Azospirillum brasilense: one gene and its partner. The protein of the gene in region 1 interacts with the protein of each later gene in a pairwise test. Links are inferred from orthologs where the notes say so. Each region holds a gene or a part of one and is shown on either strand. Other genes may lie near its edges. The genes, in order: AMK58_RS04925 and AMK58_RS17195.

What was found.
Region 2: the proteins of AMK58_RS04925 (region 1) and AMK58_RS17195 interact in binary tests that used the Escherichia coli proteins (3 or more experiments, as listed by UniProt). The link is inferred for Azospirillum brasilense from one-to-one orthologs.

What each region holds. Positions count from the first base shown.
Region 1 is NZ_CP012914.1:1,079,723-1,085,477, forward strand. What follows is about bases 811-3,598. They hold AMK58_RS04925 (ferredoxin family 2Fe-2S iron-sulfur cluster binding protein), read left to right. Parts: upstream 811-1,933; coding sequence 1,934-2,263; downstream 2,264-3,598. Other genes in these bases: AMK58_RS04915 (cysteine desulfurase family protein), read left to right, coding at 811-1,081; AMK58_RS04920 (molecular chaperone DnaJ), read left to right, coding at 1,223-1,888; mnmA (tRNA 2-thiouridine(34) synthase MnmA), read left to right, coding at 2,403-3,536. Also shown: more of AMK58_RS04915, read left to right, coding at 1-810; AMK58_RS04940 (tetratricopeptide repeat protein), read left to right, coding at 4,178-5,755. UniProt on the Escherichia coli protein: Ferredoxin are iron-sulfur proteins that transfer electrons in a wide variety of metabolic reactions. Although the function of this ferredoxin is unknown it is probable that it has a role as a cellular electron transfer protein.
Region 2 is NZ_CP012915.1:749,400-755,121, reverse strand. The notes cover bases 2,082-4,836. They hold AMK58_RS17195 (HesB/IscA family protein), read left to right. Parts: upstream 2,082-3,158; coding sequence 3,159-3,515; downstream 3,516-4,836. Other genes in these bases: pepN (aminopeptidase N), read left to right, coding at 4,220-4,836; AMK58_RS17190 (DUF305 domain-containing protein), read right to left, coding at 3,537-4,052; AMK58_RS17200 (iron-sulfur cluster assembly protein), read left to right, coding at 2,735-3,142; sufU (Fe-S cluster assembly sulfur transfer protein SufU), read left to right, coding at 2,244-2,711; AMK58_RS17210 (cysteine desulfurase), read left to right, coding at 2,082-2,247. Outside these bases: Fe-S cluster assembly protein SufD, read left to right, coding at 1-970; more of AMK58_RS17210, read left to right, coding at 985-2,081; more of pepN, read left to right, coding at 4,837-5,722. UniProt on the Escherichia coli protein: Is able to transfer iron-sulfur clusters to apo-ferredoxin. Multiple cycles of [2Fe2S] cluster formation and transfer are observed, suggesting that IscA acts catalytically.

The DNA of each region.
Region 1 (5,755 bases):
GGCGCCTCTGAAGCCGGCGGTGAAGACGGCGATGATCCAGGCCATGGATCTCGCCGGCAACCCGTCGTCGGTGCACGGCTTCGGCCGCACGGTCCGCCGCGCGGTGGAAGAGGCGCGCGTCCAGGTCGCCGCCCTGGCCGGGGTGCGGCCCGCCCAGGTCTTCTTCACCGGCAGCGGGACGGAAGCCAACAATCTGGCGCTGCGCGGCTTTCCCGGCCGGGCGGTGGTCACCTCCGCCATCGAGCATGATTCGGTGCTGGAGGCGGTGCCAGGCGCCGCCCGCATCCCGGTGGACCACCACGGCGTCGCCGATCTCGCCGCGCTCGACCGCCTGCTCAGCGACGGATGCGGCCCCGCGCTCGTCTCCCTGATGCTCGCCAACAACGAGACCGGCGTGATCCAGCCGGTGGCCGAGGCGGCGCGGGTCGCCCACGCCCATGGCGCGCTGCTCCATTGCGACGCCGTCCAGGCGGCGGGGCGCCTGCCGCTCGACCTCGGGGCGCTCGGCGCCGACCTGCTGACCCTGTCGGCCCACAAGATCGGCGGCCCCGCCGGGGTGGGCGCCCTGATCCTCGCCGACGGGCTGGAGCCGGAGGCGCTGATCCGCGGCGGCGGGCAGGAGAAGCGCCGCCGCGCCGGAACCGAGAACGTCATCGGCATTGCCGGCTTCGGCGCCGCCGCCCGCCTCGCACGGGAGGAGCTTCCCGACAGCGCCCGCCTGACCGCCCTGCGCGACGCGCTGGAGGCGCTAGCGCTCCCCGCCGTTCCGGCTGCGCGGGTGATGGGGGCCGGCGCGGCGCGGGTCGGCAACACCAGCAACCTGCTGCTGCCCGGCGTGGCGGGGGAGACGCAGGTGATGGCGCTGGACCTTGCCGGGGTGGCGGTCAGCGCCGGGTCGGCCTGCTCAAGCGGCAAGGTGAAGCCGTCCCACGTCCTGGCCGCCATGGGCGAGAGCGCGGGTGATGCGGCCTGCGCCATCCGTATCAGCCTGGGCTGGGACAGCGACGACGCGGCGGTGGAGCGTTTCGCCGCCGCCTACGCCGCCATGGCGGCAAGGCTGGCCCGTGCCCCTGCGGCGTAATCGCCTCTCCATGACCTCCCCCTCCCGCCGCGGGCCGTGTAAGGTTGCGCGGCGCCCCGCTTCTGGGTATCACCCGGCCGAAGGGACGGCGACCCGCCGCCCTCGCGGCCGACCTGTGCAGCGTTTCAACGGACGGCAAGCATGACGACATCCGATTCCGGCCCGCCACGCTTTCCCAAGGGCGAGGCTCCCAAGGGCATCGCCGGGGCCATCGACGGCGATCTGGAGCCTTGCTGGCTGTGCGGCCGTTCGGTCGCGGCGCGCGCGATGTTCTGTCATTCCTGCGGCGCGGTGCAGGCGCCGCGCGCGCTCGACCATTTCACCCGGCTGGGGCTGGAGCGCCGCTTCGACATTGAGCCGGAGGCTCTGGCCCGCCAGCACGCCGGCTTTTCCCGCGCCATGGACCCGGAGCGCTTCGCGGCGCGCGGCGCGCGGCAGCAGGCCAACGCCCGCGCCCAGGCCGACGCGCTGGGCGAAGCCTATGAGACGCTGCACGACCCGGTGCGCCGCGCCCGCTATCTGCTGGACCTGCTGGACGCCCCCGCCGCCGTCCTGTCCGCCGAGGAGGACGAGGAGGTGACCGCGCTCGTCGACCGGCTCGACGGCGTCCCGGACGCCGCCGCGGTGGACCGGCTTGCCCAGGACATCGGGCAACGCGTGGAAAGTTGCATCAAGTATCTTGCCATTGCCTTCCGCAACGGGCAGACCGACAACGCCGCGCGCATCCTCGCGCGGCTGGAGCGGTTGGAAGTGTTGGCGGCCGAATCCCGGACGCGGCGTTCCGGCCTTGCTCCGAAGTCACCCTAACCATTGCCACCGCACACCGACGCCTTTGTTCAGGAGAGCACCCCAATGCCCAAGATGACCTTCATCGAGCCGAACGGCACCCGCCACGAGGTGGACGCCCCGCTCGGCCTGTCCGTGCTCGAGGTCGCGCACAAGCACGGCCTGGACCTGGAAGGCGCCTGCGAGGGCTCGCTCGCCTGCTCGACCTGCCACGTCATCGTGGAGCCGGAGTGGTTCGACGTGCTGAACGAGGCCTCGGAGGACGAGGAGGACATGCTCGACCTCGCCTTCGGCCTGACGAAGACCTCGCGCCTGGGCTGCCAGATCATCATCAGCGAGGAACTGGACGGTCTGGCCGTGCGCCTTCCCGGCGGCACCAACAACGCCATGCGCTGACCTGCCGCCGCGGCGCCTTGCGGGGCTGCCACGGCTTGAACCCGCCACCGGGAAACCGGCGCGCCGCCCCCGTCGCGGGGCTGGAGCGCACCGGTTCTCCGGTGGTGAATTTTTTGGGAACCAGCCCATATAGGGCGCCATGATCTCCTACGCCAACTCCCTCGGCATCGCCAAGCGTCCCCAGGACACCCGGGTGGTCGTCGCCATGTCCGGCGGCGTCGACTCCTCCGTCACCGCCGCCGTTCTGCGGGAGGAGGGTTACGACGTGGTCGGCATCACACTCCAGCTCTACGACCATGGCATCGCCCTGCAGAAGCCGGGCGCCTGCTGCGCCGGGCAGGACATCTACGACGCCCGGCAGGTCGCCGACCGCATCGGCATCCCGCACTATGTGCTGGATTACGAGGGCAAGTTCTCCCAGGACGTGATCGACGACTTCGCCGACACCTATCTGCGCGGCGAGACGCCGATCCCCTGCGTGCGCTGCAACCAGCGGGTCAAGTTCCGCGACCTGCTGAACACCGCCCGCGACCTCGGCGCCGATGCGCTGGCGACCGGCCATTACGTGCGCCGCGTCCAGGGGGCGGCGGGGGCGGAACTGCACCGCGCCATCGATCCCGGCCGCGACCAGAGCTACTTCCTGTTTGCCACGACGCGCGAGCAGCTGGAGTTCCTGCGCTTCCCGCTGGGCGGCCTGACCAAGCCGGAGACCCGCGCCCTGGCCGAGCGCCATGGGCTGGAGGTGGCGGCCAAGCCGGACAGCCAGGACATCTGCTTCGTCCCCAACGGCTCCTACGCCGACGTGGTGGCCAAGCTGCGCCCCGGTTCGGTCGAGCCCGGCGACATCGTCCATGTCGACGGGCGCGTCCTGGGCCGCCACCGCGGCGTGGTCCATTACACGGTGGGCCAGCGCAAGGGGTTGGGCATCGGCGGCATCCGGGGCGAGGAGGAGCCGCTGTTCGTCGTGCGCCTGGAGCCCGGCCAGCGCCGCGTCGTCGTCGGCCCGCGCCGCGAGCTGGCGCGCCGCGTGGTGACGATCCGCGAGGTGAACTGGCTCGGCCCCGCCCTGGCCCCCGGCGAGGGGCTGGAGGTCGAGGTGAAGCTCCGCTCCGCCCAGCCGTCGGCCCCGGCGGTGTGGCGGCTGGGTGCGGACGGCACCGCGCAGGCCGAACTGCACGAGCCGCAATACGGCGTGGCGCCCGGCCAAGCCTGCGTCGTTTACCAGGGCGACCGGGTGCTGGGCGGCGGCTGGATCGCCGGAACAGGGGCCTGACGAAAACTTCGCAAAAAGTGAAATTTCAGCGTTGACACCCCGGCCCCCCTGGAATACATAAGCGGCCCCGGCACGAACCGCGGCGGCCAACACCGAAACGGACCGCGCCGGGAGATGATGGTAAGCACGATGGCAGCGTAGCTCAGTGGTAGAGCAGGGGAATCATAATCCCTTGGTCGGGGGTTCAAATCCCTCCGCTGCTACCATCATGAAGGCCGGTCAATCCAATGGGTTGGCTGGCCTTTTTCATTTCTCAAGTACGACTCTTCATGCCAAGTTAGACATTCAGTCGGGCATCACAGGTTGCCGGGCTGTTCCCGAAATGCGCCCGCCGTTTCACTTTTCCGGGTGTCCTCCAGCTTCGTAATGTCCGCCGTCCACTGATCAGGTGCAGCCTGAATGTCGCGGTCACTCGTATGGCTTCTTCGCTGTGCCTTCCTGCATGGTTTAGGCGGTTCCACGCGCGCTTGTGCTGGCTCATCCAGCACCGACAATATGGGCTTCGGAGCGGAGCGGTCTGAAGGAACTGCGCGAGCATGTCGCGCCGGGCAGCGGGTGGCGTCGGGGTTGCCGTTCGAGTAGGGTTGGCGAGCGGGCACATGCCGCCACCGCTCCCCGGAAATCGAGACCCTCATCCCACCATGAGCGCCAAGACGAACCTGCAAGCTGCGTTGGCCAAGCATATGGCTGGGGATCTGCGTGGTGCCGAGGCGCTGTACCGGGACATGATCCGCCACTATCCCCGCGCCCCCGAGACACGGCATGCGCATGGCAACCTTGGCGCCATCCATCTGGTCGAAGGACAGCTGGAACAAGCGGAGCAAAGCCTGCGTGCGGCCCTGCGGCTTGCGCCCAACGACCCCGGCGTGCTCGGCAACCTCGGGCTTGCGCTTCGTGGGCGTGGCCGTCTCGACGAGGCGGTGTCGTGCCATCGCAAGGCGCTCAATGGCGCGCCAACCTCCGCCAACGCGCTCAACAATCTGGGCGTGTCGTTGACGGAGCGCGGCGACGCGGAGGAGGCCATCGCCTGCTTCGAGCGGCTTCTCGGCCTGACGCCGGGCGCCCCCGACGCTTTGTTCAACCTCGGCGTCGCGTTCGAGCGGGCGAACCGGCTCGAGGAGGCCGCCCGCCGCTACCGCGAGGTTCTGGACGAGGTGCCAGGACACAGGGGCGCGCTGAACAACCTGGGCAATACGCTGGGTGAACTCGGCGCTGTGGACGAGGCGCTGGATTGTTACGGTCGCGCGTTGTCCCTCGATCCCGGGAACGCCGACGCCCATTGGAATCGCGCGCTGACGCGGCTGCTGCTCGGCGATTTCGCGAATGGATGGCGGGAGTTCGAATGGCGCTGGAAAGCGCCGGCCATGCAAAACCAGCGTCGCCGGTTCGACCGGCCGGCGTGGGACGGTGGGCCGCTGATCGGCCGGACCATCCTTCTCCATGCCGAACAGGGGCTTGGCGATACGCTCCAGTTCCTGCGCTTTGTGCCTCTGGTGCGGGAAGCGGGGCCGACACGTGTCCTGCTGGAGGTCCAGCCGCCCCTTCTGTCCCTCTTGCGCGCGTCTCCAGCCGTCGATGGTGTGGAGGTGATCCCGCGCGCCGCCGACTTCCCGGGCGGGAGCACCCTGCCGCCCTTCGACGTGCACGCGCCGTTGATGAGCCTGCCGTTGCTGCTGAACCGCGGCCTTCCCGCCGCGCCGGCCGTCCCCATGCTGCGGGCATCGGAAGCCGCGACGACCATCTGGACGGATCGTCTGGCTGCCGTGGCGCCGAACGCCCGGATTCGTTGCGGCCTCGTGTGGGCCGGACGACGCGAGCACGCCAACGACCGCCGTCGCTCGCTTCCTCTTGCCGCCCTCGCGCCGCTTCGGGAGGTGCCCGGTGTTCAGCTGGTGTCCTTGCAGGTCGGCCCGGCGGCGGCCGATCTGGCGTCCTGGCCTGAAGCCTCCTTCGACGCTTCGCCCCTCTTGACCGACTTCGCGGCGACGGCGGCGGCTCTGGCGTCGATCGACCTCGTCATCACCGTGGACACCGCCGTGGCGCATCTGGCTGGCAGCCTGGGCAGGCCGACCTGGGTGCTGCTGCCCTTCGCCCCCGACTGGCGCTGGATGCTCGGACGCACGGACAGCCCCTGGTACCCGACGGTCCGCCTGTTCCGGCAAAGCCGTGTGGGCGACTGGTCCGGCCCCGTGTCTGAAGTCGTCCGGGAACTGCAACGA
Region 2 (5,722 bases), on another replicon or contig:
GAACCTCGCCGACGCCCTGACTCGCAAGCCCGATCTGGTGGCCGAGCATCTGGGCCGCATCGCCGCCCCCGACGATCAGCCGCTGGTGGCGCTGAACACCGCCTTCCTGGCGGACGGGCCGGTCCTGCATGTGCCGCGCGGCGTCACGGTGGACGAGACCATCGAGCTGGTCTTCGTCTCCGTCGGCACCGAGGCGCAGCCCACCGCCTTCCACCCGCGTGGCCTGATCGTCGCGGAGGCGGAGTCCCGCGCCGTGATCGTCGAGCATCACGTCGGCCTGGGCTCCTGCACCACCCTGTCGAACGGCGTGACCGAGGTCTTCGTCGGCGCGGGCGCGTCGGTCCATCACTACAAGGTCCAGCGCGAGCACGCGGAGGCCTTCCACCTGTCGCACACCGCGGCGAAGGTGGCCGGCAAGGGCATCTACGACAACTTCATCCTGACCATCGGCGCCAAGCTGTCGCGCAACGAGGTGAACAGCGTCCTCGACGGCGAGGACGGCGACACGCATGTCAGCGGCGCCTACATGGTGCGCGGCGGCCAGCATGTCGACACCACGACCTTCATCGACCACGCCAAGCCCTGCTGCACCAGCCGCGAGGTCTACAAGGGCGTGATCGACGACCAGGCCCGCGCCGTCTTCCAGGGCAAGATCATCGTGCGTCCCGACGCGCAGAAGACCGATGGCTACCAGCAGAACCGCGCGCTCCTGCTCTCCGACACCGCGGAGATCGACGCGAAGCCGGAACTGGAGATCTACGCCGACGACGTGAAGTGCAGCCACGGCGCCACGGTGGGCGAGCTGGACGACGACCAGCTCTTCTACCTGCGCGCCCGCGGCATCGACAAGGATACGGCGCGCGGCCTGCTGATCGGCGCCTTCCTGTCCGAGGCGCTGGAGGAGATCGCCGAGGAGAGCGTCCGCGACGCCTTCCAGAGCTACGTCGCCAACTGGCAGAACGCGCGCTGAGGAGGGACCCGGATATGGACACCCAGATCACCCTCCCCACCTTCGATGTCGAGCGTGTGCGCGCCGACTTCCCCATCCTGTCGCGCAGCGTGCACGAGCGGAAGGGCAAGCCCGGCAAGCCGCTCGTCTATCTGGACAGCGCCGCCTCCGCGCAGAAGCCGCGGCAGGTCATCGACGCCATGACCCGCTTCCTGGAGGAGGATTATTCCAACATCCACCGGGGCGTCCATTTCCTGTCGCAGACCGCGACCGACCAGTTCGAGGAGGCCCGCCGCAAGGTCGCCCGCTTCCTGAACGCCCCGTCGGAGCGCAACATCGTCTTCACCCGCAGCGCGACCGAGGCCGTCAACCTCGTCGCCCACAGCTATGGCCGGACCTTCCTGTCGGAAGGCGATGAGATCATCGTCTCGGTCATGGAGCACCACGCCAACATCGTGCCGTGGCAGCTCCTCCAGATGGACAAGGGCATCCGCATCCGCGTCGTCCCGGTGGACGAGCACGGCGTGCTGGACCTGAACGCCTACGAGGACCTGCTGTCCGACCGCACGAAGCTGGTGGCGATGACCCACTGCTCCAACGTGCTGGGCACGGTGACGCCGGCCAAGATCATCGCCCGCATGGCGCACGAGCGCGGCGTGCCGGTGCTGTTCGACGGCAGCCAGGCCGCGGTGCACGGCGTGGTGGACGTGCAGGACATCGACGCCGACTTCTACATCATGACCGGCCACAAGCTGTACGGCCCGACCGGGACCGGCGTGCTCTACGGCAAGTACGATCTGCTGAAGAAGATGCCCCCTTATCAGGGCGGCGGCGACATGATCGAGAGCGTCAGCTTCGAAGGCACCACCTTCAAGGCCCCGCCGGCCCGCTTCGAGGCCGGCACCCCGGCAATCACCGAGGTGATCGGTCTGGGCGTGGCGCTGGACTACATGGAGACGCTGGGCCGGGAGGCCATCGCGGCGCATGAGCACGACCTGCTCCAGTACGCCACGCAGCAGCTTTCCCAGGTCGACGGCCTGCGCGTCTACGGCACCGCGCCGGGCAAGGGCCCGATCATCTCCTTCACGCTGGAGGGCGTGCACCCGCACGACCTCGGCACCATCGTGGACCAGTACGGCGTCGCCGTCCGCGTCGGCCGCCACTGCGCGGAGCCGCTGATGGAGCGTTTCGGCGTCGGCGCCACGGCGCGGGCCAGCTTCGCGCTTTACAACACGCGGGCGGAAGCCGACGCTCTGGTCGAATCGGTGATCGCGGTGAAGGAGTTCTTCGGAGCATGATGGACGAATTGCGCGAGCTGTACCAGGAAGTGATCCTGGACCACGGCAAGAACCCCCGGAACTTCCGGCATCCCGACGATGCCAACCGGGAGGCCAAGGGCGAGAACCCCATGTGCGGCGATCGCTTCATGGTCTACCTGAAGCTGAAGGACGGAGTGGTCGAGGACGTGGCCTTCCAGGGCCGCGGCTGCGCCATCTCCACCGCCAGCGCGTCCATGATGACCGAGGTGGTCAAGGGCAAGACCGAGGCGGAGGCCAAGGCTCTGTTCGAGACCTTCCACGACCTCTGCACCAAGGACGACCACGACCACGGCGACCACGGCCCGGTGGACGAGGACGCCATGGAACGGCTGATGGTGCTGTCCGGCGTCCGTCAGTTCCCGGTGCGCGTGAAATGCGCCACCCTCGCCTGGCACGCGATGAACGCGGCCATCGAAGGCGAGGACAAGGCGAGCAGCGAGTAAGTTGCAGGAAACGGTGAAACGCGATGCCCGATGACGCGATCTCCAAGGAAGCCGACGCCGCGGAGGCCAAGCCGATGAACCAGACCGAAGCGGACATGGCCGCGGCCAAGGCCGCCTACGACCCGCGCGCCGCGCTGAGCGAGGCGGTGATCTCGGCGCTGAAGAGCTGCTACGACCCGGAAATCCCCGTGGACATCTGGGAACTGGGCCTGATCTACCGCGTCGACATCGGCCCGAACAACGAGGTCGAGATCGACATGACCCTGACCAGCCCCATGTGCCCGGTGGCCGGCGAACTGCCGATGCAGGTGCAGCAGGCGGTTGAGTCCGTCGAGGACGTCACCACATGCAAGGTGGAACTGGTTTGGGAACCGCCCTGGCGCCAGGACATGATGTCCGAGGTCGCGCGGGTCCAACTGGACATGTTTTAAGGAGGCGAAGATCCCCATGGCCACGGCTTCTACGGCTTCTCTCCCCAAGGCCCTTTCCATCACCGACGCCGCCGCGGAGCGGGTGCGGATGCTGATGTCAAAGGCGACCGACGATTACATCGGCCTGCGCATCGGCGTGAAGGCGAAGGGCTGCTCCGGCCTCAGCTATGACGTGCAATACGCCAAGGAAAAGATGAAGTTTGACGAGGTGGTCGAGGACAAGGGCGTCACCGTCCTGATCGACCCCGCCGCCGTGATGTTCCTGATCGGCAGCGAGATGGACTACGTCGACGACAAGTTCCAGACCGGCTTCGTCTTCAAGAACCCGAACGAGAAAGGCCGCTGCGGCTGCGGCGAGAGCTTCCACGTTTGAGGGGAGATGGAAGGAGGGCGCCTATTCCTTGGCCGGTGCAGGCGCTCCCCGTTCCCGATAGGACGGAATATCCGGCGCCGAATCCGGTGTGGGATTGCGTTTCAGATCGGCGATGAGGGCCTTCATCTCTCCGATCTCCCGCACCTGCGCTTCAATGATGCCGTCCGCCAACTCACGCACGCGCGGATCGCGGATGTGGGCGCGTTCGCTGGTCATGATCGCGATGGAATGGTGCGGGATCATCGCCTTCATGTAGGACAGGTCGTCCACGGTCTCCTGGCTGCGCACCAGCCATAGTGCTCCTGCGAAGACCAGAAGCCCCGCCACCACGATGCCGAGGTTGGCGGCGGCGTTCCTGTACATGGACCACATGAAGCCGATCATGACGATCGCCATGGCGGCCCCCATCACCAACGCCATCCAGGCCCGCGTCTGGCTGTAGAACACGTGGTCGAAAGCGTAGGTGTTCAAATACATCAGCCCGAACATCACGACCGTCGAGACCACGATCATCGCCAAAAAGCGCCAATAGCTCATGACCATTCGCTCCGCCGTCAGGACCTATGACTGCGAACAGCGAATGGCAATCATCGTCCCATCGCTGGCATCTCCCCTGTCCAACGCCCCTTCGCGTCCCCACTCTCCATGCTAGAGTCCGTCTCCGCGACGCCGACACGGCCAAAACAAGGTTAGAGAAAAGCCCCATGGACAAAGGCACGCCCAAGGCCATCCGCCTGCAGGACTACCGCCCGCCCGCGCATCTGATCGACACGGTCGATCTGTTCTTCGACCTCGGCGAGGAGGTGACCACGGTCCGCGCGCAGTTCGGGCTGCGGCGCAACCCGGCGCGCGACGACGCGGCGGCGCTGCCGCTGACGCTGGACGGGCAACGGCTGGAACTAGTGTCCGTGGCGCTGAACGGGCAGCCGCTGGGCGACGCCGACTACACCGTCACGCCGGACCATCTGACCGTCCACAGCGTGCCGGAGATCTTCACGCTGGAAACCGTCGTCCGAATCAAGCCGCAGGAGAACACGGCGCTGGAGGGGCTCTACAAGTCCTCCGGAAACTTCTGCACCCAGTGCGAGGCGGAGGGTTTCCGCAAGATCACTTACTTCGCCGACCGCCCCGACGTGATGGCCCGCTACACCACCACGATCACCGCGGACAAGGCGCGCTATCCGGTGCTGCTGTCCAACGGCAACCTCCTCGAATCCGGCGACCTTTCCGACGGGCGCCACCGCGCGGTGTGGGAGGACCCCTTTCCCAAGCCCTGCTACCTGTTCGCCCTGGTTGCCGGCACGTTGGTGCACCAGGAGGACCGTTTCCGCACCGCATCCGGCCGCGACGTCACCCTGCGCATCTATGTCGAGCCGGGGAACGAGGACAAGGTCGATCACGCCATGCGCTCGCTCATCAAGTCGATGCGCTGGGACGAGGAGGTGTTCGGTCTGGAGTACGACCTCGACATCTTCAACATCGTCGCGGTCGGCGACTTCAACATGGGGGCGATGGAAAACAAATCCCTCAACGTCTTCAACACGAAATACATCCTGGCGAAGCCGGAGACCGCCACCGACCAGGACTTCCTGGGCATCGAGGCCGTGGTGGCGCACGAGTATTTTCACAACTGGACCGGCAACCGCGTCACCTGCCGCGACTGGTTTCAGCTGTCGCTGAAGGAAGGGCTGACCGTCTTCCGCGACCAGGAATTCTCCAGCGACATGAACTCGCGGGCGGTCAAGCGCATTGCGGACGTGCAGCGCCTGCGCACCGTACAGTTCCCGGAGGATTCCGGTGCCATGGCGCATCCCGTGCGCCCGGACAGCTATGTGGAGATCAACAACTTCTACACCCCCACCGTCTACGACAAGGGGTCGGAAGTCATCCGCATGTACCACACGCTGCTGGGGCCGCAGGGCTTCCGCAAGGGCATGGACCTGTATTTCCAGCGTCACGACGGACAGGCGGTCACCTGCGACGACTTCGCCGCGGCGATGTCCGACGCGACCGGCGTGGACCTGACGCAGTTCAAGCGCTGGTACCGGCAGGCCGGCACGCCGGAACTGGACGTGAGCGGCACCTATGACCAGGCGGCCAAGACCTACCGGTTGACCGTCCGGCAGACCGTGCCGCCCACCCCCGGCCAGCCGGTGAAGGAGCCGATGCACATCCCGCTGGTCATGGGGCTGCTCGGTCCGGACGGG